Regions from separate parts of the Arthrobacter sp. 05L45_2 genome, predicted to be linked through region 2. Evidence: riboswitches for the same ligand, from Rfam matches in the RefSeq annotation. Region 2 holds a riboswitch; the other holds the start of a gene.
What was found. A riboswitch is a leader RNA that binds a small molecule or an ion and turns the genes downstream of it on or off. The one in region 2 is predicted to bind cyclic di-AMP.

Region 1 (3,530 bases), on a different contig from region 2:
TAGTTTTGACCCATGCGCACTCTCGTTGTGGACCACCCGCTGGTCGCCCATAAGCTCACCGTTCTGCGGGACAAGAACACCCCGTCCCCGGTCTTCCGCCAGCTCACCGAGGAGCTCGTGACGCTCCTCGCCTACGAGGCAACCCGGGACGTCCGCACCGAACCGGTGACCATCGAGACGCCGGTCAGCACGACCATCGGCACGGCGTTCACCAAACCCACCCCGCTGGTGGTCCCGATCCTGCGCGCCGGGCTCGGCATGCTCGAGGGCATGACCAAGCTGGTTCCCACCGCCGAGGTCGGCTTCCTGGGCATGGCCCGCGACGAAGAGACCCTGGACATCATCACCTACGCCGAGCGTCTCCCCGAGGACCTGACGGACCGCCAGATCTTCGTCCTGGACCCCATGCTCGCGACCGGCGGCACCCTGCGCGAGGCCATCAAGTTCCTCTTCAAGCGCGGCGCCTCCGACGTCACCTGCATCTGCCTGCTGGCCGCCCCCGAGGGCCTCGCCAAGCTCGAAGAAGAGCTCTCGGAAGCCAACGTCACCATCGTGCTGGCCTCGATTGACGAGAAACTGAACGAAAAGTCCTACATTGTGCCCGGCCTGGGCGACGCCGGCGACCGCCTGTACGGGATCGCGGTCTAGGCTTCCGTCCGCCGGTATTCGTTCGCGGGTGCCGGCGTCGGGGGTTCCGGCGAAACGTGTCCCGGGCTAGCCTGTGCCCATGGACTGGAAACTTGAACTTGTTATGGTGCCGGTGTCCGACGTGGACCGGGCCAAGGATTTCTACGTCAACAAGGTGGGCTTCAACGCCGACTACGACGAGCGCCCCTCGGAAGGCATCCGGTTTGTCCAGCTGACTCCGCCGGGCTCCGGGTGTTCGATTGCGATCGGCGAGGGCCTCATAGATGCCCCGCCCGGCACTGCGCCCAGCCTCCAGCTGGTGGTCAGCGATATCCAGGCCGCGCACCGGCAGCTGAAGGACAACGGTGTGGACGTCAGCGACGTCGACGTCCAGGACTGGGGGCACTTCCTGTACTTCGCCGACCCGGACGGCAACAAATGGGCCGTGCAGTACATCCCCGGCCGCACGAACGGCTAGCGGGGCTCGCACCCGGCCGCGGGGCTCGCGGGCCGCGGCCGGCGACAAATGACGGCAGACGAGGGCGAGGCCCAGGATCCAGTGGATCCGGGGCCTCGCCTGAGCTTTATGTGCGGCAGGGCCGCGGGGTGTTTCTTAGTACCAGTTGTTCGCGTAGTGGAAGTTCAGGGCACCGCACGGCGAACCGTAGCGTTCCTGGACGTACTGCAGGCCCCAGTTGATCTGGGTCTTGTAGTTGGTCAGGTAGTCGGCGCCGGCGCTGGCCATCTTCTCGGCCGGCAGCGACTGCACCACACCGTAGGCGCCGCTGCTGGCGTTGGTGGCGGTGGTCTTCCAGTCSGARTCCCMGGTCCASAYCTTCATCAGGCARTGCATCTCGCTCGGSGCCCAGCCGTGGGCGGGCAGCTGGGACGCGGCGTAGGCCTGGGCGCCTGCGGGGTCGTCGACTGCCACCGGCTTAGTGGGAGCGGGCGCCGGGGCGGCAGCCGGTTTCGGAGCCGCTGCGGCGGGAGCCTTGGCGGGCTTGACCGTGGAGGCCTGGGCCTCGACACTCATGGCCGTGGGCGACGGTGTGCTGGTGCTTCCGACGCGTTCGAAGTCCAGGGTCTCCAGCGAAGCCTTCGAGTCCTTGGCCGCCTCAGTGGTGTGGGCGGACGTACCGGAAGCCTGCCCCGCGGCGCCGGCCCCCAGCAGGACGGCGAATGCGGTGGCAACGACGGCGGCACGCTTGCCGTTGGAGCGGGTGCCGACCCGCGACAGGGCCGACGAACGCTTGGACGGCTCGGCCCGGTGACGCGCGGTGTCGGCGTCGGATGTGCGTTTAGCGCCCTCGGGGCGCGTTTGTACCTTGAATTCAGTCATGTTCGCCTCTCAACGCCTACGGAGTTAGCTGTCGGGTTCGGATGCAATATCCGGCCGCACGGATAATCGACGTGCGGCTTAACCCCTTGGGTGCATGGATGCAGAATGCCCGGGAACACTGGGTCCCCCGCCTCTGCCTGGTCCATCGGAATCCGGGAAGCGGCAGAGCATGGCGTCAATCCGGATATGCGGCCAGATCGATTGCCGCACTCTAAAACGGTACTGTACTTTCATTCAGAAGTCACATTTTGGTAACGGAGATCACGAGCTGCAGCGTGGCGTCTTGCCGCAGACCTGGTCTGTGCTGAGGCCGTCTCCGTCGCCGCCATCGGCCCCGTTTCGACGGTTCCGCGCCCACTCGACGCTTATGAACGTCGAGTCGGCAAGGAACCGTCGAAATGGCGGGGTGCGTCGGCGGCGGCTACCCCGCCAGCAGGTACACCTCGGTCCCACCGACACTCTGGGCCGTGAAGTTGGCCGCGACCCACGAGGCGATCCGGGCGGCGTCGTCCGAGCCCGTTTCGCCCTGCATCATGGTCCCGGCGATGAAGTAGTGGATCTTCCCGGCGGCCACGTACTGCTGGAACTGTTCAAGCGTCGGGGCCGGGTCCGTCCCGTTGAATCCGCCCACGGCCATCACGGGCAGCTGCGTGGCCAGCTGGTAGCCGGCAGCGTTGTTGGAGCCGACGACGGCGGCCGCCCAGGTGAAGGTGCCGGCGTCAGCCTTGAGCAGGGTGACGAGGGCGTCCGACGGCGTGCTGGCGCCGAGTAGACCTCCCATCCCGCCACCCCTGCCGCCGCCCGGACCGCCAAACCCGCCTGCACCGCCAAATGCCGGCACCATTCCGGGTGCGCCGCGGCCGGACACCGCGGGGCCGGCAGAGACGATCGCGCCGCTATGGGCTGTGGCCGCGGTGGATACCGAGTACGCCAGCGGACCGGAGAGGGCAACGGCAACTGCGAGGGACGCCGTCGTGCGCGTTAGGAGCGAAAGCGAGCCGGGGCCGGTGCGGGGACCCGTGCCTCCAAGCCCCGTCGCCCGCGCTCCACCGGACCCCAGAACGCCCCGTGCCCCGGCGAACAGCACCAGGGCCGCGGCCGCGAGGGCGCCCAGCAGGACCACCCAGCGCAACCACGGCAGGAACGCCGGCGTGCGGCCGAGGAGGGCGGTGGCCATGAATCCGGCTGCGGCGAGGGCGCCGGCCAGCACAAAGGCGGCCACCGGCTGCTCCCGCCGCTGCCACAGGAGAACCCCGCCCAGCCCGGCCAGTCCGGCGATCCCCGGAGCCAGCGCCACCATGTAATACGGGTGGATAATGCCGGCCATCAGGCTGAAGGTCAGGCCGGTGACCAGGACCCACGAGCCCCAGATGATCACGGAGGTCCGGACGGCGTCGGTCCGCGGGGCCCGCCGCCCCAGCCAGAACAACCCGGCGCCGAGCAACAGCACCGAGGGGATCAGCCACGCAATCTGGCCGCCGAACTCAGTGTTGAACAGCCGGAACAGGCCCGGGGTGCCCCAGCCGTTGCCGCCGCCCACACTCCCGGTCTCGTTCCCGCTGAG
Region 2 (4,194 bases):
TGACGTTCAGCCCCACAACGGCGACCCCCGTCACTGACCAGCTGGTGGTCACCACCAACCGCGGCTCGCTGACCGTCCCCGTGAACGCCACCGCCGTCTCGGGAGCGGCCCACCTGCAGCTCCCGCCGTCCCTGGCGTTCGGCAATGTTCCGATCGGGACCTCGGCCACGTGGGACTTCACGATTGTGAACACCGGCAATATCCCAATGACCATCACCAAGGCGAAGGCGCCGCTCGGGGTCTTCTCCACCACCAATCCCATCGCCGAAGGCCTCGTGATCCCCGCGGGTGAATCCGCCTACCAGAGCGTCACGTTCAAGCCCACGGCGGTCGGCCAGGCCGGAACCGCGGACACCTACTACCTGATTACCGCCGACGACGGGCAGGGCGCGCAGAAGGTCATGCTCACCGGGGCCGGCGTCGATGACCCCATCGCCCTGAAGGCCTACCAGACCGGCGCCGGCGACCCGAGGTCGGTTTTGGGCAGGTCGCTGACCCTGGAGTACCCGGTCGGGGCAGGAAAGTGCCAGGACTACGTCAAGGGCGTCATCTGCTGGTCCCAGGCCACCGGGGCGCACTGGGTGGGCGGCGCCATCTACGCCCGCTACAAGGCCATGGGCGGGGCCGCCGGAATCCTCGGGTTCCCGACCACTGACCAGCTGACCACCCCGGACACGATCGGCCGGTACGGCCACTTCTCCGGCTCGGGCGGGGCCTCGATCTACTGGTCACCCGCCACCGGGGCGCACTACATTGTGGGGGTCATCCGGGCCAAGTGGACGGCGATGGGCCGGGAGCGCGGCCCGCTCGGTTATCCGACGCAGGACGAGACCCGCACCCCGGACGGGCTGGGACGCTACAACCACTTCGCCGGCTCGTCCGGATCGTCCATCTACTGGACCGCGAAGACAGGCGCCCACTTTGTCCTGGGCGCGATCCGCGGCCGCTGGACTGCCCTGGGCAGGGAAAGCGGACGGCTCGGGTACCCCACCACGGATGAGTACGCGGTCACCGTCGGCCGGGCCTCGGACTTCCAGCGGGGCCGGCTGACCTGGAACCGGACAACCAGGCTGGTCACCGGCTGAGACGGGCCACGGCCGCCGCGCGGCGCACCGCAGCGGCGGCACACCCCGGCGGCGGCACGACAGAATGGACCCATGAGCGAGGCCGGTGAATTCATTGACTCGGCCCTGCAGCGGGAGGGCTCGTGGCAGCGGGCGGAGGAGGCCCGGGCCCGTTTCGGGACCGGGCTGGCAAGCTACGGTTCATCCGTCGGGGCCATCCGGGGAACGGTCCGGGACGCACTGCGGCGGTACCGGAACCTAAGCCATGACGACATCACCGCCCTCTGCTCGGAACTGTGGGAGGCGCCCGTCTTCGAGCGCCGGTTCGCCGCCGTCGTCCTGCTCCAGTCCCGCCTTCCGGTGCTGGATAACTCGGACCTGACCCGGATCGAAGGTTTCCTGCGGACCGCGCGCCTGCGCGAGCTGGCCGATCCGCTGGCGACCGACGTCGTCGGGCCGCTCACCGCAGGCCTCGCCGGCCAGAACCGTTCCCGCGCGGAGGCCGTGCTGGGCCGCTGGCTGCAGGATCCGGACGATTGGCTGCGGCGGGCCGCCCTGCTGGCCCCGCTCCGCGGGCTCCGGGCCGGGGACGGCGACTGGGACCGCTGGCAGCGGCAGGCGGGGCTGGCCCGGACGGGGACCGCGGACGACGCCGGGCTGGTCCGGGAAGCAGTCGAAACGGGCGGTACGGAAAAGGCGAAGAGCGGTTACGTGCCGGGCCGGCGCTCCACCACGGCGTAGGCTTTCCCGTCCAGGAACTGCCAGTCCGTGACCACCATAAACCCCAGCGCGTCCACCCGGTCGTTCAGGACGTGCACATCGAAGCCCCCGTCACGCGGCTCGGCGTCCCAGGTGCCGACATGGATCTCGGTTCCTTCCAGGACCAGCAATTCGGTGTTGACATCAAAATCCTCCCGGGGCTGGTCGCTCAGCTGGCAGATTGCCACACAGGGACTGGTCATGTTCGGGCCTCCGCTCCGGGAACGCTGGATGCCTTCATCCTATGCGCGGCGGGGCACCCGGACGTAGGGAAATTTTGCCGCCACAACACGGTCCCGTTACCTGAATGTGACAATCCGGCGCGGAGTCGTTACCGTTGATGGGTGCCTGTTTGTATCCGATACGGGCGCTCCCGAGCCGATTGCCTAACTCTGCCGCGGCCCGGGATCCGAATGCAACCATCTGGCAGAGACGGGGAAACCACTTTRGACCTGCYSTRTTAGCYGGTCTTGGGGTGAAGCCGCACAGCGRCCGTTTCAGACGGGCCCGCGGCCGGGTGCCTCCCATCCGAATCCGACAGCTCACCTCGCAGGCATTGGGAGAGGCAACATTCATGTCTTCAAGCATTACTTCTGCGCGCCATCGCTCCGACGCAACCGCCGGGCGGGGTTCAGCATTCTCGGTCAAGTCCGGCACCATCGGCCGCCAGGCCGCGGTGATCTTCGCAGCCTCCGGCCTGGTCCTCACCAGCGGCATGGCCGCCAACGCCGCCACCGCACCGGCCGAGCGTGACGCCGCCCCGGCATCCTCCGTGGACGTCGGCAGCAAGGTTTCGGCGCCCGTCTCGGCGGACTCCGCCGTGCGCATCAGCTTCGACCGCCCGGCAGTCGCCACCACGCCGGCACCCGTCATCGAACAGCCGAAGCCCGTGGCTGCGGCACCGGCTCCCGCCGCCGTCCCCGCCCCTGTGGTTGCCCAGGCTCCGGCCGCACCCCAGATCACGGTCCAGGCAAAGGCTGCAGTCGCACCTGCCCCGGCAGCCGGCGGAGTCAACGCCGCGATGCTCTCGGCCGCCTACAGCCAGATCGGTATCACCCAGGACTGCACCGCCATGGTCGAAAAGGCCCTGGGCGCAGCCGGCATCCCGGTGGGCGACCTTGGTCCGCAGCAGTTCATGAACTACGGCAAGGTTGTCAGCACCCCGCAGCCTGGCGACATGATCGTCCAGTCCGGCCACGTGGCCATCTACGCCGGCGACGGCCAGGCCATCAGTGGTGGCATGAACGGCAGCAACCAGACCATCAAGCACCCCCTGTCGTGGCTCACCGCCACCGGCAGCGTGACGTTCGTCCGCGCCGGCGCCTAATTACCGCGCAAGGCCTCTTTCCAAGGCCGGCGGCCGGTTGCCCTCGGGCACCCGGCCGCCGGCCTTTTGGTGTTTTGAACGCCTAGCTGCCGTACCGCAGCAGGACCACGCCGTTGCCGAACCTGCGGGTTTCAGCGAGGGCCATTGCCGTCCTGCCCTCCGCAGGCTTGAACAACGGCTTACCCCGGCCCAGCAGGACGGGATGGACAAAGATCCAGTACTCGTCGATCAGTCCGTGCCGGCGGAAAGTGTCTGCAAGTTCCGCGCCGCCGAGCGCCAGGTCCCCGCCGGGCTCGGCCTTGAGCGCCAGCACCTCCTCCGCAACGACGTCGCGCACCACCGTGGTGTTCCAGCCGGCTTCCCGGAGGGTCCGGGAGTAGACGATTTTCGGCATGTCACGCCAGATCCGGGCAAACTCGACCTCCCGCGGTGAGCTGTCCGGGTCCTGGTCCGCCGTCGGCCAGTAGTCGGCCATCAGCTGGTAGGTGACCCGGCCATCCAGGAACGCCCCCATGGTGCTTAGCTGGTCGTTAAAGTAGCCGTGGAGTTCGTCATCGACCATGTGCCAGCCAATGTCGCCGTCCGGTCCCTCGAAGAAGCCGTCCAGGGAAACCTGCATCGCTACGATGATCTTCCGCATGGCCCGAGCGTACCCGTGGCCCCGCCGCTACGGGAAGGGCCGTGCGGGTGGTGCCTAGTCCGGTAATTTGGCGTAGGCGGCCGCACTCAGGAACTCAACCCCGACGAACGGATCGCCGCCTTCAACCCAGGCGTCGTGGCCCGGCGGAATGGTGTAGGAGTCGCCGGCGGCGATGTCGATCCGGCCGCCGTCGGTGGTCTCGACAGTCAGCTTGCCAGACACGCAGAAGCCAACGTGGCTGTTCTGGCAGGAATCGGTGTTCACCACGGGTTTGATGCATTCGGACCAGCGCCATCCCGGCTCGAAACTCAGCCGGCCGATGGTGTAGTCGCCGACCGACACGATGTCGATCTCGCTCTTGTCCGGCCGGCGCTTTTCATCAGGGGAATTGTGGGATTTTACTT

Region 1: linked by a shared signal. The riboswitch ahead of AC1DHD_RS07620 (aggregation-promoting factor C-terminal-like domain-containing protein) and the one ahead of AC1DHD_RS12080 (NlpC/P60 family protein) in region 2 are both predicted to bind cyclic di-AMP.

Annotation. Positions count from the first base shown of each region.
Region 1 is NZ_JBFTNO010000069.1:7,413-10,942, forward strand. Features, by position in the region: gene upp (uracil phosphoribosyltransferase) at 13-648, shown strand; gene AC1DHD_RS07615 (VOC family protein) at 728-1,105, shown strand; gene AC1DHD_RS07620 (aggregation-promoting factor C-terminal-like domain-containing protein) at 1,241-1,966, opposite strand; cyclic di-AMP (ydaO/yuaA leader) riboswitch at 1,965-2,134, opposite strand; gene AC1DHD_RS07625 (ArnT family glycosyltransferase) at 2,388-3,530, opposite strand, start outside.
Region 2 is NZ_JBFTNO010000158.1:1,584-5,777, forward strand. Features, by position in the region: partial or broken gene AC1DHD_RS12065 (Ig-like domain-containing protein) at 1-1,085, shown strand, start outside; gene AC1DHD_RS12070 (DNA alkylation repair protein) at 1,158-1,805, shown strand; gene AC1DHD_RS12075 (hypothetical protein) at 1,772-2,026, opposite strand; cyclic di-AMP (ydaO/yuaA leader) riboswitch at 2,228-2,393, shown strand; gene AC1DHD_RS12080 (NlpC/P60 family protein) at 2,398-3,150, shown strand; gene AC1DHD_RS12085 (dihydrofolate reductase family protein) at 3,233-3,790, opposite strand; gene AC1DHD_RS12090 (cupin domain-containing protein) at 3,845-4,194, opposite strand, start outside.